4 linked regions of the Azoarcus sp. CIB genome follow. The protein of the gene in region 1 interacts with the protein of each later gene in a pairwise test. Links are inferred from orthologs where the notes say so. Each region holds a gene or a part of one and is shown in the gene's direction. Other genes may lie near its edges. The genes, in order: ftsZ, zapD, AzCIB_RS00505 and rlmN.

Region 1 (5,338 bases):
AGGCGTGGGAGCTCAAGCTCGACGACGGCATGGTGATCATGCTCGGCCGTGACCAGGAAAAGGCGCCGATCGGCGAGCGCCTGGAGCGCTTCGTGAGCGCCTGGTCGCAGGCGAAGGAAAAGGTTGGTGTGCAAGTGGCGGTAGCGGATCTCCGCTACCCGAGCGGATTCGCCCTCACCCCGGTGGGGGACTTCAAGGCAGCGAAAGGCAAGCAATGAGCAAGGAATACAAGGACCTGATCGTCGGGCTGGACATCGGTACCGCCAAGGTCACGTGCATGGTCGCGGAGGTTCGTCCCGACGGGCGGCTCAACGTCGTGGGCGTCGGTACGCAGCCGACCAGCGGCCTGAAGCGCGGCGTGGTCGTGAACATCGAGGCCACCGTCGATGCGATCTCGCGCGTGATCCAGGAAGTCGAGCTGATGGCCGACTGCAAGATCCGCGACGTCTATACCGGGATCGCCGGCAGTCACATCAAGAGCTTCAACTCCAACGGCATGGTCGCGATCAAGGACAAGGAGGTCACCCCGCTCGACGTCGAGCGCGTGATCGAGGTCGCCCGTGCAATGCCGGTGCCCGCGGAACAGCAGATCCTGCACACGCTCACCCAGGAATTCATCATCGACGGGCAGGGCGGCGTGCGCGAGCCGATCGGCATGAGCGGCGTCAAGCTCGAGGTCAAGGTGCATATCGTCACCGGCGCCGTGTCGGCGGCCCAGAACGTCATCAAGTGCGTGCGCCGCTGCGGACTCGAGGTCATGGATCTCATCCTGCAGCCGCTCGCCTCGAGCTATGCGGTGCTGACCGAGGACGAGAAGGAACTGGGCGTGTGCCTCGTTGACATCGGCGGCGGCACGACCGACATCGCGGTCTTCACGCACGGCGCGATCCGCCACACGGCGGTGCTGCCGGTCGCGGGCGACCAGATCACCAACGACATCGCGATGGCACTGCGCACGCCGACCTCCGAAGCCGAGGAGATCAAGATCCGCCACGGCGTCGCGATGCACACGCTGGCCGATCCCGAGGAAATGATCGAGGTACCCGGCGTCGGCGACCGCCCGCCGCGTCCGCTGTCGCGCCAGCGTCTCGCCGACGTCATCGAGCCGCGCGTGTCCGAACTGTTCGAACTCGTGCAGGCCGAGCTGCGTCGCAGCGGCTACGAAGAGCTGCTCTCCTCGGGCATCGTGCTCGCCGGTGGCTCGTCCGTGATGCTCGGCATGGTCGAACTCGGCGAGGAAGTGTTCCACATGCCGGTGCGCGTGGGCGCACCGCAGTATTCGGGAGGCCTTGCGGATGTCGTGTGCCATCCGCGCTATGCCACAGCCATGGGCCTGGTCATGGAAGGCCATGCCCAGCGCCGCCGCGGCATGCTCGCGCGCGACACCCGGAGCGTGAAGCAGGTGTTCGGCCGCATGAAGGCGTGGTTCGAGAAGAATTTTTGACGGAACGGCGTGGAATTTTTCAGCCAAATTGAATGAGTTGTTGATCAGGTCCCCTTATTTAGTTGTAAACTTTTGATTTATTACTAGATGTAGACTCGGCGGCGGCTCGGTGCGTATCGGGGTTGTTTTTCAGGAGGCGAGGCAAATGTTTGAAATCGTTGAGAAGGAGCAGACCGGCACGATCATCAAGGTGATCGGTGTCGGCGGCGCCGGCGGCAATGCCGTCGATCACATGATCCGGGAAGGGGTGCAGGGCGTCGAATTCATCGTCGCCAACACCGATGCGCAGGCGCTCCATCGCTGCCTCGCCCCGAACAAGATCCAGCTGGGCAACTCGGGCCTGGGCGCCGGCTCGAAGCCCGAAGCCGGCCGTGCCGCGGCGCAGGATTCGCGCGAAGCGATCGCTGCGGCGCTCGACGGCGCCCACATGTGCTTCATCACCGGCGGCATGGGCGGCGGCACCGGCACCGGCGCGGCGCCGGTCGTGGCCGAGATCGCCAAGGAGATGGGCATCCTGACCGTCGCGGTCGTGACCAAGCCCTTCGACTTCGAGAACCGCCTGCGCGTCGCGGAAAGCGGCGTCGAGGAGCTGACCCGCTACGTCGACTCGCTGATCATCGTCCTCAACGACAAGCTGCTCGAAGTGTACGGCGACGACGCCGGCTTCGAGGACTGCTTCCGCTCCGCCGACAACGTGCTGCGCAGCGCCGTTGGCGGCATCGCCGAGATCATCAATGTGCCGGGCCTGGTGAACGTCGACTTCCAGGACGTGCGCACCGCAATGGGCGAGATGGGCCGCGCGATGATGGGTTCGGCCGAAGCCTCCGGCATGGACCGCGCACGCATCGCCGCCGAGCAGGCCGCCGTGAGCCCGCTGCTCGAGGGTACCGAACTGTCCGGCGCACGCTGCGTGCTGATCAACATCACGGCCAGCCGCTCGCTGAAGATGTCCGAAGTGCGTGACGCCGTGAAGACCGTCCAGGCCTTCGCCGCGCCCGAAGCCTTCGTCAAGTACGGTACGGTGTTCGACGAATCGATGGAAGACTGCGTCCGCGTCACCGTCGTCGCGACCGGCCTCGGCGTGCCGCGCGCTGCGCGCCAGCCGGTGATGCAAGTAGTGCAGGGCACCGGAACGTACGGCCCTTCGGTCGGCGGCATCGACCTGACCAACCTGGACGTTCCGGCGGTCATTCGCACCAACCGTCGCACGACGGTCGAGGCGATGAGCGCCAACGGCATGGGCACGTACGACATCCCGGCCTTCCTGCGCAAGCAGGCCGACTGAGCACCGTCGGCTCCGCCCATTACGGGCGCATGCTGTGGACCGTCGCCTCCGGTCCGCAGCATGCGCCCGTTTCCGTTCCGGCCGGCGCTGCAGGGGCTTGATGGCGGTTCGCAGCAACGCTGTGTTGCATGCTGCGTTGCAGCGAAACTTGCCGTGTGATGCCGCGTGTGCGTGCTAAACTGCTGTCGTGTAACGGGAATTTAACAATGATCAGGCAGCGCACCCTCAAATCGCTCATCAAGGCCACCGGCGTCGGTCTGCACGGCGGACGCAAGGTCCAGCTGGTGCTGCGTCCGGCTGCGCCCGATACGGGCATCGTCTTTCACCGCGTCGATCTCGATCCGGTCGTGGACTTCCCGGCCGACCCCTATTCCGTGTGCGACACGCGCATGTGCTCGGGCCTCGAGCGCGACGGCGCCAAGGTCGGCACCGTCGAGCACCTGATGTCGGCCCTTGCCGGTCTCGGCATCGACAATGTGCACGTTGACGTCGATGCACCGGAAATTCCCATTCTCGATGGCAGTGCGGGTCCCTTCGTGTTCCTGCTGCAATCGGCGGGTATCGAGGAACAGCAGGCACCCAAGCGCTTCCTGCGCGTGAAGAAGGCCGTCGAGTACCGCGAGGACGACAAATGGGTGCGCCTCGAACCTTATGACGGCTTCAGGCTGGATTTCTCCATCGTGTTCAACCACCCGGCGATCGACAAGACCTCGACGCAGGTGAGCATCGATTTCGCCGAACACTCCTACGTTCGCGACGTCGCCCGTGCGCGCACCTTCGGCTTCATGCAGGACGTCGAGTTCATGCGCTCCAACGGTTTGGCGCTGGGCGGCAGCCTGGACAACGCGATCGTGATGGACGAATACCGCGTGCTCAATACGGAAGGCCTGCGCTACGTGGACGAGTTCGTCAAGCACAAGGTCCTGGATGCGATCGGCGACCTCTACCTGTGCGGCCATCCGCTTCTCGCCCGCTATTCCGCGCACAAGGCCGGCCATGCGCTGAACAACCAGGTGCTGCGCGTGCTGCTGGAAGACAGTAGCGCCTGGGAGATCGTGACGTTCGAGCAGGACGCCGCGACCCCGGCGGCGGTCAGCCACCAGTTCGAACTCTCCCTCGCCTGAGCGCCCGGCGATGCTGGTGGTCCGCCTGTTCGCCATCCTTGCGGTGATCGGCATCGGCGCATCGCTCGTCGCGTGGATGCTCACCGGCAATCCGAAGTACCGCCTGTGGGCGTGGAACTGCTTTCGCTCCGGGATCGTCGTCCTGTTCGTGTTCCTCGCGCTGTTCGCGCTCGAGCGCGTGTTCGTGCCGTTCATGTAGCCTTTGTCGACTGCGAGATACGGCTTCGGCCGAGTCCGTCGAAGAGCTCTCGCTGACTTTCGGTACGCCCGACGCGAACGGGGGACTCTTCGATCGTCCGACCGATAATCAGTCGCGACGACTGCGCCGGACCAGGCGTTCCAGCGATTCGCGCAGCGGCGAATCCGCCGGCAGCGTGGCAGAGAAATCCTCGATACTGCGGCTGCCGCCTTCCGAGATCGTGCGCTGCGGCGGAGGGCGTCGTTCCTCGCGCGTCTCGAGCACCTTCACCTTCACCTGCACGGCCTTGATCTGCAGGCCCGCGGCGGCAAGCTCCTGGGCCAGCGACGGTGCAATCTGCTTCAGGCGTGCGGCGGCGGCGCCGCCGTTGGCGAGCAGCACCAGCGTGTCGCCCTTCAGGTTGGCGACCGAACAGGCCGACGCGAGCGCGGGCGGAAGGTGCTGCTGGAGCAGGTTCTGCAGGCGCATCAGGCGCGCTGCGTGGTCCTTCAGGCGTGCGAGAGCGTCGCCGGTGCCCAGGAAGCGCTGGATGAGCTGGGTCATGAGGGGGCCGAAGTCGGATTGCTCCCAGATGGTAGGTCGGGGAGTCCGCTACCGCAAGCGCAGACCTTCCTGGCCGCGCCCCGTTCCCGCCGCCGCATCCGCTGCGGGGCCTTGCGGTCGGCATGCTAAACTTCCCGCTTTGCCGAATCGGTCCCACCAGATACCCACATGATTTCCGGCCTGCTCAAGAAAATTTTCGGTAGTCGCAACGACCGCCTCATCCGCCAGTATTCCCAGACGGTACGCACCATCAATGCCCTGGAGCCGACGATTTCGGCCCTGACGGACGAGGCCCTGCGGGCCAAAACGGACGAATTCAGGCAGCGCGTCGCCAATGGCGAAGACCTCGACAGCCTGCTGCCGGAAGCCTTTGCGGTCGTGCGCGAAGCGGCCAAGCGTGTCCACGGCATGCGCCATTTCGACGTGCAGCTGATCGGTGGCATGGTGCAGCACAACGGCAAGATCTCCGAAATGCGCACCGGCGAAGGCAAGACCCTCGTCGCGACGCTGCCGGCCTACCTCAACGCGCTCGCCGGCAAGGGGGTGCATGTCGTCACCGTCAACGACTACCTCGCGAGCCGCGACGCCGACTGGATGGGGCGCATCTACGGCTTTCTCGGGCTGACGACGGGCTGCAACCTGTCGCGCATGGGGCACGAGGAAAAGCAGGCTGCCTACGCCGCCGACATCACCTATGGCACGAACAACGAGTTCGGCTTCGACTACCTGCGCGACAACATGGT
Region 2 (5,459 bases), 3.6 Mb from region 1 along the record:
TCTACATGGTCAAGGTCAGCTACCACCAGAAGCCCTACCGCCGCCTGATGATGCAGACCTGGGGCGCCGAAGTGTTCGCGAGCCCGTCCGAGATGACCCAGACCGGCCGCGACGCACTCGCCAAGGATGCGGACAACCCCGGTTCGCTCGGCCTCGCCATCTCCGAAGCCGTCGAAGAGGCCGCCGGCCGCGCCGACACCAACTACACCCTCGGCTCGGTACTCAACCACGTGCTGTTGCACCAGACCATCATCGGCCTGGAGGCGAAGAAGCAGTTCGACAAGATCGGCCTCTACCCCGACGTCGTCCTCGGCCCCTGCGGCGGCGGCTCGAGCTTCGGGGGCATCGCCTTCCCCTTCCTCGCCGACAAGGCCTCGGGCGACAAGCGCGCCGAGAAGCTCCGCTGCGTCGCTGTCGAGCCGACCTCCTGCCCGACGCTGACGAAGGGCCAGTACGCCTACGACTTCGGCGACGCCTCCGGCTTCACGCCGCTGATGAAGATGTACACGCTGGGCCACGATTTCATGCCGCCGGGCATCCACGCCGGCGGCCTGCGCTACCACGGCGACTCGCCGCTGGTGTCGCAGCTCTACCACGAGGGACTGCTCGAGGCCGTCGCCGTGCCGCAACTCGCCACCTTCGAGGCCGGCGTCATGTTCGCGCGCAACGAAGGCATCATCCCGGCGCCCGAGTCCTGCCACGCGATCCGCGCCGCCATCGACGAGGCGCTCGCGTGCAAGGCCACGGGCGAGCCGAAGGTAATCCTCTTCAACCTCACCGGCCACGGTCACTTCGACATGAGCTCCTACGACCGCTACTTCTCCGGCCAACTCGAAAACTACGACTATCCGGCCGAAGCGGTCGCCGCCTCGCTCGCGCACCTGCCGAAGTTCGGCTGAGGCTTGGGGCCAGAATCGGTCGCCTATCCGGTAAAGTTCGCCCATGCGCATCGTATTCGTCATTCTCGTGCTGCTCAACCTGCTCGCCCTGGCGTCGATCCGGGGCTGGCTGGGCAACTCCGCGCCCGAAGGCGAACCCGAACGCCTGAGCAACCAGCTCAACCCGGACCGCATCGTGCTGCGCCCGGGCGGCACCGCCCCCCAGCGCGAAGCCGAAGCGGCAACGCCGCCCGCCGAGCAGACCGCCGCCCTGCCCGAAACCGCCAACGGCCGCGAAGCGCCACCGCCCGCAACCCCTGCGGCCGCTGCGCCGGCATTGCCGCAGGCCTGCACCGTCATCGGCGGACTCGCCGAAAGCGAAGCCGATGCCCTCATGCAGGCTGCCATCGCGGGCAAACCCGGACTGCGCGGCGAACGCAAAACCAGCAGCACCCCCACCGCGTGGTGGGTGCGCATCCCTCCCAACGGCGGGCGCGAAGCGGCCGAACGGCGCGTCGCCGAACTGCGCAGCCAGGGGGTATCGGAACTCTTCATCGTCAACGACCCCGGCCCCAACCAGTACGCGATCTCGCTCGGCCTATTCAAGACCGAAGCCAAGGCCCAGCAACACCTCGCGACAATGCAGGCGAAACAGGTGCGCGGCGCCGGCATCGCCTCGCGCACGACCACCGTTCACCGCATTGAGGTCCGCGGCCCGGCAAGCACCCTCAAAACCCTCACCAGTTCACCGGCCGTGCGCCGGTCGGGCGCAACCATCAGCGAATGCACACCATGAGCAACAGCCCCTACATCGTCGGCCTCACCGGCGGCATCGGCAGCGGCAAAAGCGCAGCGGCCGACCGTTTTGCCGAACTCGGCGCCGCTATCGTCGACACCGATGCCATCGCGCATGCCCTCACCGGACCGGGCGGACAAGCGATTCCGGCGATCCGCGCGGCCTTCGGCGACGCCGTGATCACACCCGACGGCGCACTCGACCGCAAGGCCATGCGCGACCGCGCCTTCGCCGACCCGAACGAACGGCGCCGGCTCGAAGCGATCCTGCACCCGGCGATCGGCGCCGAAAGCGCACGTCAGGTGAGTGCGGCGCGCGCCCCCTATGTCGTGCTGGTCGTGCCGCTGCTGGTCGAATCCGGCAAGTATCGCGAACGATGCGACAGCCTGTGCGTCGTCGACTGCCCCGTCGAGGTCCAGATCGCGCGCGTCATGACGCGCAGCCACCTGCCGGAAGAGCAGGTCCGCGCCATCATGGCGACCCAGGCAAGCCGCGAACAACGCCTCGCCGCCGCCGACGAGGTCATCGACAACGGCAGTGATCTCGCGACGCTCATCACGCAGGTCGACCGCCTACACGAAAAGTACCTCGCCGCCGCCCGCACGGTCGCCTGAAAACGCCCACGGACAAAGGCTTTTCGGGCGATTCCGCGCCGCAAACGGACAGGCCGCGGCATATCCCCTGTGCTATCATCCCGGCACTAACGGGAGATCCGGTTTTCTCAGGCGCACATGCGGTGATCAGCTACGAATATCCTCTTAACGAGCGTATCCGCACCCTCCTGCGCCTGGAAGACCTGTACACCAAGCTCGCCCATTTTTCGCGCGGCGATGCTCCGCAGGATCACCACGTCACACTGCTCACCCTGTTCGAAATCCTCGAGGTCGCCGGCCGCGCCGACCTCAAGGTCGACCTCGTGCAGGAACTCGAACGCCAACGCCAGATCCTGATCTCCTTCCGCAACAATCCGGAGATCTCCGAGGAAGCGCTGTCGGGGGCACTCTACGAGATCGAACAGGCCTCCTCGTCGCTGCTCGCGATGGCCGGCAAGATCGGCCAGTACCTGCGCGAAAACGAGTGGCTGATGGCGATCCGCAGCCGCGCGTCGATTCCCGGCGGCGTGTGCCAGTTCGACCTGCCGTCCTACCACTACTGGCTGCAGCGCGATGCTGACCAGCGCAGACACGAGCTGTCCAACTGGGTACACCCGATGCTGCCGATCCGCGACGGACTCTCGATCGTCCTGCGCCTGCTGCGCGCGAGCGGGCGCCCCGAGACGCAGCTCGCCCGCGGCGGCACCTACCAGCTCATGATGGCCGGCCGCAGCGCACAGATGCTGCGCCTGCGCCTGCCTCCGAACGACGCCGTCGTGCCCGAGATCAGCGCCAACAAGTACGCGCTCAACGTCCGCTTCATGCTCTCCGAAACGGTGATCCGCCCGCGGCTCGCCGAGCGCGACGTCAACTTCGAACTCACTTTCTGCAGCCTCTGAGGCCGCCCGCAGCATGGCGAAGATCCGCACCGTCAATTGTCCGCAATGCGGCGCCCCCGTCCGCTGGGTGCCGGAGAACCGCTTCCGCCCGTTCTGCTCCGAACGCTGCAAGCAGATCGACCTCGGTGCCTGGGCATCCGAGGACTACCGCGTCCCAACCGCAGACGAGGGCGATCCGGGCGAGCAAAACCCCTCCGGACCCTCGACTCAGGACTGATCCCAAGTCCCGCGGATCGCCGCGATGCCATGCGCGCCAGCCATCCGCGCGCGCTCCATGTCGGCCAACCCCAGCCCCCCGAGCGCAAGCACGGGCATCGGCAGCCCGCTGACTAACTCCGTGAACCGCTCCCACCCCAGCGCCGCCTGCCCGGGATGCGTCGCGGTCGACTGCACCGCGCCCAGCACTACATAGTCCAGGCCGAGACCGGCCGCACGCTCCAGCTCCTCGCGCGTATGGCACGAGGCACCGACCCACTCCAGCGCCGGTCGCGCCCCCAGGACGCCCAGCTGCGCGGCCGACAGGTGCACGCCATCGGCCCCGGTCTCCGCTGCGAGCTCCGCGCTGCCGTTCACGACAACCGCCGCCCCACACGCCCGCGCCCGTTTCAAAACCTCGGCGGCAAAGGCACGTACTTCGGGCGTGGCCATTCCCGGCTCGCGCACCTGGACCAGCCGCAGACCGCCGGCCAGCGCCGCGTCGAGCAGCTCGAGCTGGCGCGCGACGCCAATTTCGGCCGCATGCGTGATCCCCATCCAGCGCGGCAGGCGCAAGGCCTTCAGGATCGGGCCGTTCGCCGGCAGCATCGGCCCGACCTCCGGCGCCTCCACCCGCTCCCAGGAAAGCGCGCTATGCACGTGATCGTGCAGCTCGCCTTCCCAGTCGGCAACCTCGAAGAAGTGCAACCGCACATGCGCATGCTCATACGCATGCTCGCGCGTGATCCATGGCCGCACGGCATGCACGCGAATCCCCAGTTCCTCGTCGAGCTCACGGATCAGCGCGTCGGCCGGCGACTCGCCCGACTCAACCTTGCCGCCGGGGAATTCCCAGTAGCCCGCGTAGAAGGTATCGGGCGCCCGCTGCCCGAGCAGGAAACGCCCGTCGCGGCGGAAGATCACGCCGGCAGCCACCTCGACGCGCTTGGTCATCGTGCGCTTCCCGTCTCGAAGCGCCCGGCCCAGTCACGCGCGAACTGCCAGGCAACACGCCCGGAACGGGAGCCGCGCATCAGCGCCCACTGCAAGGCCTCCTGCCGCGCACCGTCGATCGCCTTGCGATCCAGCCCGAAGGTCTTCAGCCAGTACGCGACGATCTCCAGATACTCGTCCTGGCTGAAGGGGTAAAAGGAGATCCACAGACCGAAGCGTTCCGAAAGCGATATCTTCTCCTCGACCGCTTCGCCCGGATGGATCTCGCCGTCCACATGCTTCGTCTGCAGGTTCTCGTCGTGGTACTCCGGCATCAGGTGACGCCGGTTCGAGGTCGCGTAGATCAGCACGTTATCGGGAACCGCCGCCACCGACCCGTCGAGCACGCTCTTCAGCGCCTTGTAGGCGGGCTCCGCGTCCTCGAAGGACAGATCGTCGCAGAACAGGATGAAGCGCTCCGGCCGCCCCTGGACCAGCTCGATGATCTCGGGTAGGTCCATCAGGTCGTCGCGATCGACTTCGATCAGCCGCAAGCCCTTGCCCGCGTAGGCGTTCAGCAAGGCCTTCACGAGCGACGACTTACCGGTGCCGCGGGCCCCGGTCAGCAGCACGTTGTTCGCGCGCCTGCCCGCGAGGAACTGCCGCGTGTTGAAATCGATGCGCTCCTTCTGCCCATCAACGTCGCGCAGATCCTTGAGGCGGATCCCGTGCGGACGCGTCACGGGCACGAGGCTCGCATGACCGTTCCGCCTGCGCCACAGGAAGGCCGGCGCGGCTGACCAGTCGGGCGCCTCCAGCGGACGCGGCAGCAGCTGCTCCAGTCGCCCGATCAGCTGCTCGGCGCGCGTCACCAATTGCACTAGATCACTCATCTCGATTTGTTCTTCCTTCGTTCGCGTCACCATCGCGCCGCCTCGGCCACGTCGCCCACACGATCACCAGCAGCAGCGCGAGCGCGACGCCCGCTTCCAGAAAGATCACCCACATTGCGCTCTCCTGCGGGAATGGCGATTCGGGCCGATCCGGGCAAGCCGGTATACTGGGGGCCCTTGATTTCACGAGTCTACCTGATCCTCCCCATGAACCGGCGCGCCCCAACATCACTCGCGCAGCGCCTGCTGTGTCTCCTGCCCTTCGTTCTACT
Region 3 (5,465 bases), 4.1 Mb from region 1 along the record:
CGGGGTCGCGCAGGCGCCGAGCAGCACGGCGGCGGCGAGCGTCGCGGCACGGAGGGCGGGATGAAGGCGGCGCATGGGACGCTCAGGCCGGACGGCGCAGGTGCCAGTCGGTCGCCTGCTGGTACTGGTGCGCGGTGCCCAGCAGGCGCGCTTCGCCGAAATAGTCGCCGATGAGCTGCAGGCCGACCGGGAGATTCCCGGCACCGAAGCCGCAAGGATGCGAGAGACCCGGCAGGCCGGCGAGGTTCACGGCGATCGTGTAGATGTCCGAGAGGTACATCTGCACCGGATCGTCGGTCTTCTCGCCGATCGACCACGCGGTGGTCGGGCTGGTCGGGCCGGCGATCACGTCGCATTCGCGGAAAGCGGCCTGGAAGTCCTGCGCGATCAGGCGGCGCAGCTTCTGCGCCTGCAGGTAGTAGGCGTCGTAGTAGCCGTGCGACAGCACGTAGGTGCCAACGAGGATGCGGCGCTTGACCTCGGCGCCGAAGCCTTCGGCACGGCTCTTCGCATACATCTCCGCGAGGTCGCGGTACTCGGCGGCGCGGTGGCCGTAGCGCACGCCGTCGAAGCGCGACAGGTTGCTCGAGGCCTCGGCCGGGGCGATCACGTAGTAGGCGGGGATCGCGAGCTTGGCGTTGGGCAGGCTCACCTCGACGGTGGTCGCGCCGAGCCTGCGGTACTGCTCGAGCGCGGCTTCGACCGCGGCGCGCACGTCCTCGGCCATGCCTTCGGCGAAGAATTCGCGCGGCAGGCCGATGCGCAGGCCGGCGAGCGGTTTGTCGTTCGCCGGCGCGGCGATCTCGCGCGCATAGTCCTCGGCCGGGCGCTCGAGGCTGGTGGAGTCGCGCTCGTCGAAGCCGGCCATCGCGGTGAGGAGCTGCGCGCAGTCGGCCGCGGACGCGCCGAAGGCGCCGCCCTGGTCGAGCGAACTGGCGTAGGCGATCATGCCGTAGCGGCTGACGACGCCGTAGGTGGGCTTGATGCCGGTGATGCCGGTGTGGCCGGCGGGTTGGCGCACCGAACCGCCGGTGTCCGTGCCGGTGGCGATCGGGGCGAGGCGCGCGGCGACCGCGGCAGCCGAGCCGCCGGAGGAGCCGCCCGGGATGCGGGCGGTGTCCCACGGGTTCTTCACCGGACCGTAGTGCGAGTTCTCGTTCGACGAGCCCATCGCGAACTCGTCCATATTGGTCTTGCCCAGGTTGACCGCACCGGCGGCCTTGAGCAGCGAGACGACGTGGGCGTCATACGGGCTGACGAAGTTCGACAGCATCTTCGAGCCGCAGGTCGTGAGCACGCCTTCGGTGCAGAACACGTCCTTGTGCGCGAGCGGGATGCCAGTGAGCGGGCCGGCGTTGCCGGCGGCGATGCGGGCGTCGGCGGCACGGGCGGCCGCGAGGGCGCCGTCGCGGTCGACGGTGATGAAGGCGTTGAGCGCCGGGTTCTGCGCGGCGATGCGGTCGAGGAAGAGCGTCGCGAGCTCGACGCTGGAGATCCGCTTCGCGTCGAGTGCGGCGCGCAGTTCGGTGAGGCTGGCGTTGATCATGGCTTACTCGATGACCTTCGGGACGAGGTAGAGGCCCGCTTCGGTCTGCGGGGCGACGCGCTGGAAGGCCTCGCGGCGGTCCGCTTCGGTCGCGACATCGGCACGCAGGCGCTGTGCGACGTCCTGCGGGTGGCTCATCGGTTCGACGCCGCTGGTGTCGACCGCCTGCATCTGTTCGATCAGGCCGAAGATTCCGTTCAGTTTGGCGCGCGTGGCCTCGACGTCGCCATCGGCGAGTGCGATGCGCGCGAGTCCGGCGATGCGCAGGACCTGTTCAGTGGTAAGCGACATGAGGAAACAAAACCCGCTTAAATCACAAAGATTTGTAGGTTATCATACTCGTTTGCCGCCAGTCCGGCCGGGCATCAGCCCCACCGCCCACCTTCCTCACCGGTTTCGGGATTTTCCGCATGTTTGGCTTCCTTCGTTCCTATTTCTCCAACGATCTGGCCATTGACCTTGGCACCGCGAACACGCTGATCTACGTGCGCGGCAAGGGCATCGTGCTCGACGAGCCGTCCGTCGTCGCGATCCGTACCGAGGGCGGGCCCAACGCCAAGCGCACGATCCAGGCGGTCGGCCATGCGGCGAAGCAGATGCTGGGCAAGACGCCGGGCAACATCACCGCGATCCGCCCGATGAAGGACGGCGTGATTGCCGATTTCGTCGTCACCGAGCAGATGATCAAGCAGTTCATCAAGAAGGTGCACGACTCGCGCATGTTCTCGCCGAGCCCGCGCATCATCATCTGCGTGCCCTGCGGTTCGACCCAGGTCGAGCGCCGTGCGATCCGCGACGCGGCGCTGGCGGCGGGTGCGTCGCAGGTGTACCTGATCGAGGAACCGATGGCGGCGGCGATCGGCGCCGGCCTGCCGGTGTCGGACGCGACCGGTTCGATGGTCGTCGATATCGGCGGCGGCACCACCGAAGTGGGTGTGATCTCGCTGGGCGGCATGGTGTACGCCGGCTCCGTGCGCGTGGGCGGCGACAAGTTCGACGACTCGATCGTCAATTACATCCGCCGCAACTACGGCATGCTGATCGGCGATACGACCGCCGAGAACATCAAGAAGAACATCGGCTCGGCCTTCCCGGGCTCCGAAGTGCGCGAGATGGAAGTGAAGGGGCGCAACCTCGCCGAAGGCATTCCGAGGAGTTTCACGATCTCGTCGAACGAGATCCTCGAGGCGCTCACCGAGCCGCTCAACCAGATTGTTTCGGCGGTGAAGATCGCCCTCGAACAGACCCCGCCCGAACTGGGTGCCGACATCGCCGACCGCGGCATGGTGCTGACCGGCGGCGGCGCGTTGCTGCGCGACCTCGATCGCCTGCTGATGGAAGAGACCGGTCTGCCGGTGATCGTTGCCGAGGAGCCGCTGACCTGCGTCGCGCGGGGCTGCGGCATGGCGCTGGAAAAGATGGACAAGCTCGGGTCCATCTTCGCGTCCGAGTAAGTCGCGTTGTTGCGGCGGGCTTCCGGGTCTGCCGCACTCCGCCACACACGCCTCACGATGTCCCTCGCCGGTCATCCGTCTCCGCCTATCTTCAAGCAAGGACCCACGCCGCTGGTGCGGCTGCTGGTGCTGGTGTCGGTGTGCCTGGCGATGCTGGTCGCCGACCTGAGGTTCCGCTACCTCGAAGTGGTGCGCCAGGCGCTGTCGGTGGCGACCTGGCCGCTGCAGATGGCCGCCGCCGCACCGGCTGACTTCGTGCGCAACGCGGCGGTGTATTTCGGGACCCTCGTCGAGGTGCAGAAGGATAACGCCGCGTTGCGCGGGCGCGAGCTGGAAGCGGCGCAGCGCCTGCTGCGTTTCGAGCAGCTCGAGGAAGAGAACAGCCGCCTGCGCGGCCTTCTCGACATGGGCCCGGCGGTCGCGGCGAAGAGCGTCGCCGCCGAGATTCTCTACGACGCGCCGGACCCGTTCGATCTCAAGGTGATCCTCAATCGCGGCAGCCAGCAGGGCGTCGAGGCCGGCATGGCGGTCGTCAATGAACAGGGCATGATCGGCCAGGTCACGCGCGTGTATCCGGTGCAGGCCGAGGTGACGCTGCTGACCGACAAGGACCAGGCGGTGCCGGTGCAGGTCGCGCGGAACGGTTTGCGTGGCGTGCTCGCCGGAGCCGGCCAGGGACGGCTGGAGCTGCGCTTCACGCTGTCGGGTGCGGACGTGCGTGTGGGCGACCGTCTCGTGACTTCGGGCCTCGACGGGCTCTTCCTCGCCGGCTTGCCGGTGGCCGACGTCGTCAGCGTCGATCGCGACGGGCAGACTTTCGCGGTGATCGTGTGCGAACCGGTCGCCGGGGTCGAGCGCACGACCCAGGTGCGGCTGCTGGGGCGCGCCGAGCCGCCGCCGCCGCGTCCTGCGCCGGAGCCGGAACCCGAAGCGCGCAAGGGCCTCAAGGGGTAAGCGATGCAACCGACCCACCGTTCCAGCCGCATCCTGCTGCCCGCCAAGACCTGGTTCGCCTACCTGAGCCTGCTGGTCGCGCTTGCGCTGAGCTACATCCCGACCGGCCTCACGCCCGGCGTGCCCGACTGGGTCGCGCTGGTGCTGGCCTTCTGGTCGATCCGCGAGCCCTTGCGCGTCGGCATGGGGGCGGGATTCCTGTTCGGTGTGCTGGTCGATATCGGCCACGGCGCCGCAATGGGTCAGCACGCCCTCGCCTACGTCGTGCTGTGCTATCTGGCAACCTCGGTGTCGCGCCGCGTGCTGTGGTTCCCGCCGACGCAGCAGGCCTTGCAGATGTTCCCGCTGCTGCTGCTGACGCAGGTGATCATGGTCGTCGTGCGCCTCCTCGCCGGCGCCGAATTCCCCGGGTGGTGGTACTTCCTGTCCAGCCTGACGAGCGCGGCGCTGTGGGTGCCGCTGAACTACCTGTTGCTGCTGCCGCAGTACCAGCCGGTGGACCGGGACGACAATCGGCCGATCTGATCCAATGATGGAATTCCGTACCCCCGACGAGGAACTGGGGCGCTTCCGCCGCCGCGTCCTGATCGCGGGGATCTTCATCGCGGTGTGCTTCGGCCTGCTGGTCGCGCGCTTCTGGTTCCTCCAGGTCGTGCGCTACGACTATTACCACACCCGCGCCGAGGACAACCGCATCGCGCTGCTGCCCATCGTGCCGGGTCGCGGTTCGATCACCGATCGCAACGGCGTGCCGCTCGCACGCAACTACGCTGCCTACACTTTGGAGATCACGCCCTCGCGCGTGCGCGACCTCGAGGCAACGATAGACGGGTTGGCGGAGATCGTCGAGATCGACGCGCGCGACCGGCGCCGCTTCAAGAAGCTGCTCGAGGAGAGCAAGAATTTCGAGAGCGTGCCGATCCGCACGCGCCTGACCGAGGAGGAGGTGGCGCGGGTGATCGCGCGGCGCTACCAGTTCCCCGGCGTCGAGGTGCAGGCGCGCCTGTTCCGTGACTATCCGCATGGCGAAATCGCGTCGCACGTGATCGGCTACATCGGCCGCATCAACCAGCGCGACCGCGAACGCATCGAGGAGTCGGGCGACGAGGCAAACTACCGCGGCTCCGAGTACATCGGCAAGAGCGGCCTGGAGTTGAGCTACGAGGCCGTGCTGCATGGCATCACCGGCGCCGAGCAGGTCGAGGTGAATGCCGGCGGCCGCGCGGTGCGCCAGCTCGCGCGCACGCCGGGTGTGGCCGGCAACGACCTCGAGCTCACGCTGAACATCGAGATGCAGAAGGTCGCCGAAGCCGCCTTCGGCAAGCGCCGCGGGGCGCTCGTCGCGATCGAGCCGGCGACCGGCGGCGTGCTGGCGCTGGTGTCCAAGCCCGGGTACGACCCCAACCTCTTCGTCGACGGCATCTCGACCGAGGACTGGAAGTCGCTCAACGAATCGCCCGACCACCCGCTGGTCAATCGCGCGATCTTCAGCGCCTACCCGCCCGGCTCGA
Region 4 (5,375 bases), 3.4 Mb from region 1 along the record:
GCCTGCACCCAGCCGCAGCGTTCCATCGCATCGACCAGACGCTCGCGCTCGCTGGTCGGCGCCCTGGCGGCCGCGACCTCGTCGCCCGGATCCGCAGCCGGTGCCGCGGGTGCCGTCCGCGCGGGCGGCGCGCTGCGTACCGGCACCCCGATCACGGGGAAACACGCCCGCGATTGTGCGCTCTCCAGCAGCACCGCCGAGAAGCACTGCCCCTTCTGACAGCGCATATCCACCTCGCGGATCGTGTTCGCGCGCGTCATCGTCGCCGCGCGCTGGATGCAGTTCTCCAGTTCGCGCACATTGCCCGGCCAGTTGCACTGCATCAGGATCTCCAACGCCCCCTGCGTCATCGTCAGCTGGCGGCGGTTCTCGCGGTTGAAGCGGTCAAGGAAGAAATCCACCAGTAGCGGGATGTCGTCCTTCCGCTCGCGCAACGACGGCATGAAGATCGTCACCACATTGAGGCGGAAATACAGGTCGGCGCGGAACTCGTTCCGCTGCACCATCTCCTCCAGGTTGCGGTTCGTCGCCGCCACCAGCCGCACATCGGCGCGCAGCGTCTTGTTGCCGCCGACGCGCTCGAACTCCTGCTCCTGCAGCACGCGCAGCAGCTTCGCCTGGAAGGCCGGCGAAATATCGCCGATCTCGTCGAGGAAGATCGTGCCGCCCTTGGCCAACTCGAAACGCCCCTTGCGCTCCGAGGTCGCGCCGGTGAACGCGCCCTTCTCGTGGCCGAAGAGCTCCGACTCCAGCAGCGTCTCCGGCAGCGCCGCACAGTTCAGCTTCACGAACGGCCCCTTCGCGCGCGGCGACAGGTAATGGATCGCGTGCGCGATCGCCTCCTTGCCGGTGCCCGACTCGCCGCGCAGCAGCACCGTCGCGCCGGACGGTGCTGCCTGATGCACGTCCGCGAACACCTCCTTCATGCGTTTCGAGCGCCCCACCACGTTCTCGATGTCGTAGCTACCCTGCAGCTGCTTCTGCAGGCGGGCGGACTCCTCGATCAGCACCTGCCGGTCCGCCGCCACCGACTGGTGCAGGCGGTAGGTCTGCGCCAGCAGGTTCGCGACCAGCGACAGGATGCGCACGTCGCGCTCGAAGTTAACCGGCTGCTCGGCGTCGGGATGGCGGTCGGCCGAGAGGATGCCGATCACCTCGCGGTCGAGCTTCAGCGGCACGACGACGTAGGACACCCCCGCAAGCTGCTGAGGGTCGCGCCCGGTGCGGTTCGTGAAGTTCGTGTCCGCGGCGATGTCGGGGATCACGATCGGCGAACCGCTGCGGATCACCTTGGAGATCACCCCCGCGCCGGGGTCGAGAACCGGCGCCTCACTCATCGGCCAGGGCACGCCAGCTGCACCAAGAATGTGCAGCTGCTCGTCCGCCTGCACCAGACCGACCAGTGCGTGGCGCATGTGGAGCTGCGTCAGCAGCAGGCGCAGCACGCTCTGCACGCATTGCCTGAAGTCGAGCGATGAGGTCAAAACCTTGCTGATCTCGTAAATTGTCAGCAGATCGATGTCGGATGTGCGTCGATGATTACCGGAATGCGTCATGGCGGAGCCTGTATTTCCATGTTTGTTTCAGGGTCTTCCGCAAGAAGTGCGCCACGTTTGCTGCAGCGCAAAAACTCCGCGCACCGGCGAGGTGCTGCGGCCTGGGTGCCGTTGTCGTAGCGCTGGGAGACTGTCAAGAAAAACTGCTAGAATCACGAGCTACGCTTTTTGCGCCCAATTTTTCGCAGACCGATTCAATCCGGAGTTTTTTCAAATGGCTATCGAACGCACCCTGTCCATCATCAAGCCCGACGCCGTCGCCAAGAACGTGATCGGCAAGATCTACCAGCGCTTCGAAGATGCAGGTCTCAAGGTCATCGCCTCGAAGATGGTGCACCTGTCCGAGCGCGAGGCCGGCCAGTTCTACGCCGTGCACAAGGAGCGCCCCTTCTTCAAGGATCTGGTGTCCTTCATGATCTCCGGCCCGGTGATGATTCAGGTCCTGGAAGGCGAGAACGCCATCACCAAGAACCGTGACCTGATGGGCGCCACCGACCCGAAGAAGGCCGCTGCCGGCACCATCCGCGCCGACTTCGCCGACTCGATCGACGCCAACGCCGTCCACGGTTCGGATGCGCCCGAAACCGCTGCGGTCGAAGTCGCGTTCTTCTTCCCCGGAATGAACGTTTACGCCCGCTAAGCCTCTCAGGGCTACGCCCGCGGATCGGCCCGCGCACTTCGTGCAACGCGGGCCGATTGCATTTTGAGGGCAGCACAGGAAACACATGGAAACACCGGTCAATCTGCTCGATTTCGACGTCGACGGCCTCGTCGCCTGGTTTGCCGAGCGCGACGAGAAGCCCTTCCGCGCGCGTCAGGTGATGCGCTGGATGCACCGCTTCGGCGAAACCGATTTCGACAGCATGACCGACGTCGCGAAGAGCCTGCGCGCGAAGCTCGCCCAAGAGGCGTGCGTCCGCCCGCCGCAGGCCATCCGTGACAGCGTGTCGGAAGATGGCACGCGCAAGTGGCTGCTGGATGTCGGCAACGCCAACGCGGTCGAGGCCGTGTTCATTCCCGAGACCAACCGCGGCACCCTGTGCATCTCGTCGCAGGCCGGCTGCGCGCTCGACTGCGCCTTCTGCTCGACCGGCAAGCAGGGCTTCAACCGCAACCTGTCGGCAGCCGAGATCATCGGCCAGCTGTGGCTCGCGAACAAACTGCTGGGCGGCACTTCGACGCCGGCCGGGGCCAAGGACGCCGAGGGCGACGCGGATAACGGCCGCGTCATCAGCAACGTCGTCATGATGGGCATGGGCGAGCCGCTCGCCAACTTCGACAACGTCGTCACCGCGCTGCGCCTGATGCTCGACGATCACGCCTATGGCCTGTCGCGCCGCCGCGTCACGGTGTCGACCTCCGGCATCGTGCCGGCGATGGACCGCCTGCGCGACGAATGTCCGGTCGCGCTCGCCGTGTCGCTGCACGCGCCCGACGACGCGCTGCGCGACCGCCTCGTGCCGATCAACCAGAAATACCCGCTGCGCGAGCTGATGGCCGCGTGCCGGCGTTACCTCGAACGCGCCCCGCGCGACTTCGTGACCTTCGAATACGTCATGCTCGACGGCGTGAACGACTCCGACGCGCATGCGCGCGCGCTCGTCGCCCTCGTGCGCGACGTGCCGTGCAAGTTCAACCTGATCCCGTTCAACCCCTTTCCGAACTCGGGTTTCGGCCGTTCCCAGCCCGAACGCATACGCCGCTTTGCAGGTATCCTGATCGACGCGGGCATCGTCACGACGACCCGCAAAACCCGCGGCGACGACGTCAATGCCGCCTGCGGCCAGCTCGCGGGGCAGGTCCAGGACCGCACGCGCCGCACCGTTCGCCTTGTCAAACCGATGGAGGATCGTGCATGACCCGGCTCTTCGTGAAGCTGTCGCTTCCGCTGTTCGCGCTGGCGCTCGCCGGCTGCAACGCCACCATGAACGCCGCCGGCACGCCGCTTGCGGATCGTCCCGTGGCGGACACGCCGGTGTCGGGCAAGGGCGAGGCGACGGCCAAGGTGCACGCCGAGCTGGGCGCGGCCTACCTGCAGCTCGGCAACTATGCCGTGGCGCTCGACGAAGCGCGCGTGGCGCTGCAGAGCCAGTCCAACTACGCGCCGGCCTATCACCTGATGGCGCTGGTGTACATGGCCATCGACGATGCGAATGCGGCGCGCGAGAACTTCCTGCGTGCGCTCGAGATCGCGCCGAACGACCCCGAGTTCAACAACAGTTTCGGCTGGTTCCAGTGCATCAACGGAAATGTACAGGACGGCCTGGCGCGGCTTGCCTCGTCGGCGCGCAACCCGTACTACCGCACGCCCACGCGGCCTTACACGAACGCCGGCCTGTGCCATCTGCGCCAGAACAACGACACGGCAGCAGAGGCGGAATTCCGCCGCGCTTTGCAGGCCGACCCGGCGAACCGCCAGGCGATGTACCAGCTCGCCGGCATCTCCTACCGGCGCGGCGCCTACAACGTCGCGAGCGCCTTGCTGGTCGACCTGCATCAGCAAGGCGAGCCGACGCCGCAATCGGTGTGGCTGGGGCTGCGCACCGCGCGCCGCCTGGGCAACCGTGACTCCGAAGCCAGCTACGCGGCGCAGCTGCGCGGCCGCTTTGCGGACAGTCCCGAATACCGGACGATGATTCAGGGAAATTACGAGTGACAGAAGTGCATCTGGACCAGCAGGGGGCGGAATCGTCCGACCTCGCTGCCGAGATGGGCGCGCAACTTCGGCAGTTGCGCGAAGCCCGTGGCGAAACGACGAGCGACGTCGCGCATTCCCTCAAGCTGACCAGCCGGCAGATCGAGGCGATGGAGGCGGGGCGGCTCGATCTCCTGCCCGGCGCCGCGTTCGCGCGCGGTTTCCTGCGCAACTACGCCCGCTATCTCGGTGTCGATGCGGCGACCGTGCTCGCGGCCTTCGAGGCCGACGTCGCCCCGCGTGTCGTCGAACTCGCGCCGGTGTCGAACGCCGTGGGCGTCATGCCCAGCGGCAGCGGCGGGCGCTCGGTACAGATCCCGGCCGGGCTGATCGCCGGTGCGCTTCTGCTCGTGGTGCTGGTGGGCTGGTACTTCGACTGGTTCCGCATGCCTGCGGAGAATGCCGAAGTCGCGGAAAGCGTCGTCGAGCCGGCGCCGCAGGGGGCTCCCGCCGTGACCAGCGCCGCCGCCGCGCCGCAAGGGCAGGTGTCGGAATCCGCGCTCGCCGCGAGCGGCGTCGTGCCTTCGCTCCCGGTCGCTACTCCGGCAACGCCGGCCGCGCCTGCACCGGAAACCGCTGCGGTGACTGCTCCGGTTCCGGCTGCTCCCCCGTCCGCTGCCCTTCCTCCGGTCTCTGCAGCCGCCACGGCTGTCCCGCCGGCGGCGCCCACCGCGCAGGCAGTGGTGCCGCCTTTTGCGGCCACTCCGGCGGCCGTACCCCCCGCGGAAGGCGTCGAACATATCGTGTTCCGTTTCGAAGGCGAATCCTGGATCGAGGTGCGCGATGCGCGCGGTTCCATCGTCTATTCGGGGGTCAATGGCGCCGGTAGTTCGCGCACCGTGCAGGGCAAGCCGCCCTTTGCGCTGGTCGTCGGCAACGCCAGGCAGGTGTCACTCGACTATCGCGGCAAGTCTTACGACATGAAGCCGCACGTGCGCGTCAGCGTCGCTAGATTCACCCTGGAGTGAGTTGAATTGGCTACAACCCCCACCCCCGACAATCACGCCGGCCCCCTGCCGCGTCACCGCACGCGCCAAGTCCGCGTCGGGCGCGTCCTGATCGGTGCCGACGCCCCCGTCGTCGTGCAGTCGATGACCAATACCGACACCGCGGATGTGCTCGGC

What was found.
Region 2: the proteins of ftsZ (region 1) and zapD interact in binary tests that used the Escherichia coli proteins (3 or more experiments, as listed by UniProt). The link is inferred for Azoarcus sp. CIB from one-to-one orthologs.
Region 3: the proteins of ftsZ (region 1) and AzCIB_RS00505 interact in binary tests that used the Escherichia coli proteins (3 or more experiments, as listed by UniProt). The link is inferred for Azoarcus sp. CIB from one-to-one orthologs.
Region 4: the proteins of ftsZ (region 1) and rlmN interact in binary tests that used the Escherichia coli proteins (3 or more experiments, as listed by UniProt). The link is inferred for Azoarcus sp. CIB from one-to-one orthologs.

Annotation. Positions count from the first base shown.
Region 1 is NZ_CP011072.1:4,225,441-4,230,778, reverse strand. Bases 846-3,659 are described here. They hold ftsZ (cell division protein FtsZ), read left to right. Parts: upstream 846-1,589; coding sequence 1,590-2,729; downstream 2,730-3,659. Other genes in these bases: lpxC (UDP-3-O-acyl-N-acetylglucosamine deacetylase), read left to right, coding at 2,936-3,659; ftsA (cell division protein FtsA), read left to right, coding at 846-1,444. In the rest of the region: AzCIB_RS18910 (cell division protein FtsQ/DivIB), read left to right, coding at 1-218; more of ftsA, read left to right, coding at 215-845; more of lpxC, read left to right, coding at 3,660-3,853; AzCIB_RS18890 (hypothetical protein), read left to right, coding at 3,864-4,052; AzCIB_RS18885 (DciA family protein), read right to left, coding at 4,161-4,595; preprotein translocase subunit SecA, read left to right, coding at 4,764-5,338. UniProt on the Escherichia coli protein: Essential cell division protein that forms a contractile ring structure (Z ring) at the future cell division site. The regulation of the ring assembly controls the timing and the location of cell division.
Region 2 is NZ_CP011072.1:661,582-667,040, reverse strand. What follows is about bases 1,354-4,288. They hold zapD (cell division protein ZapD), read left to right. Parts: upstream 1,354-2,410; coding sequence 2,411-3,166; downstream 3,167-4,288. Other genes in these bases: AzCIB_RS02805 (Nudix family hydrolase), read right to left, coding at 3,374-4,288; AzCIB_RS02810 (DNA gyrase inhibitor YacG), read left to right, coding at 3,180-3,383; coaE (dephospho-CoA kinase), read left to right, coding at 1,671-2,288; AzCIB_RS02825 (SPOR domain-containing protein), read left to right, coding at 1,354-1,674. Outside these bases: AzCIB_RS02830 (TrpB-like pyridoxal phosphate-dependent enzyme), read left to right, coding at 1-899; more of AzCIB_RS02825, read left to right, coding at 943-1,353; more of AzCIB_RS02805, read right to left, coding at 4,289-4,315; AzCIB_RS02800 (ATP-binding protein), read right to left, coding at 4,312-5,187; AzCIB_RS24830 (hypothetical protein), read right to left, coding at 5,180-5,302; mltA (murein transglycosylase A), read left to right, coding at 5,395-5,459. UniProt on the Escherichia coli protein: Cell division factor that enhances FtsZ-ring assembly. Directly interacts with FtsZ and promotes bundling of FtsZ protofilaments, with a reduction in FtsZ GTPase activity.
Region 3 is NZ_CP011072.1:118,773-124,237, forward strand. The notes cover bases 1,038-3,978. They hold AzCIB_RS00505 (rod shape-determining protein), read left to right. Parts: upstream 1,038-1,956; coding sequence 1,957-3,000; downstream 3,001-3,978. Other genes in these bases: gatA (Asp-tRNA(Asn)/Glu-tRNA(Gln) amidotransferase subunit GatA), read right to left, coding at 1,038-1,546; gatC (Asp-tRNA(Asn)/Glu-tRNA(Gln) amidotransferase subunit GatC), read right to left, coding at 1,550-1,837; mreC (rod shape-determining protein MreC), read left to right, coding at 3,058-3,954; mreD (rod shape-determining protein MreD), read left to right, coding at 3,958-3,978. Also shown: AzCIB_RS00490 (hypothetical protein), read right to left, coding at 1-75; more of gatA, read right to left, coding at 83-1,037; more of mreD, read left to right, coding at 3,979-4,479; mrdA (penicillin-binding protein 2), read left to right, coding at 4,484-5,465. UniProt on the Escherichia coli protein: Forms membrane-associated dynamic filaments that are essential for cell shape determination. Acts by regulating cell wall synthesis and cell elongation, and thus cell shape.
Region 4 is NZ_CP011072.1:800,052-805,426, forward strand. The notes cover bases 1,498-4,348. They hold rlmN (dual-specificity RNA methyltransferase RlmN), read left to right. Parts: upstream 1,498-2,281; coding sequence 2,282-3,415; downstream 3,416-4,348. Other genes in these bases: nifA (nif-specific transcriptional activator NifA), read right to left, coding at 1,498-1,556; ndk (nucleoside-diphosphate kinase), read left to right, coding at 1,771-2,196; pilW (type IV pilus biogenesis/stability protein PilW), read left to right, coding at 3,412-4,212; AzCIB_RS03565 (helix-turn-helix domain-containing protein), read left to right, coding at 4,209-4,348. Also shown: more of nifA, read right to left, coding at 1-1,497; more of AzCIB_RS03565, read left to right, coding at 4,349-5,219; ispG (flavodoxin-dependent (E)-4-hydroxy-3-methylbut-2-enyl-diphosphate synthase), read left to right, coding at 5,226-5,375.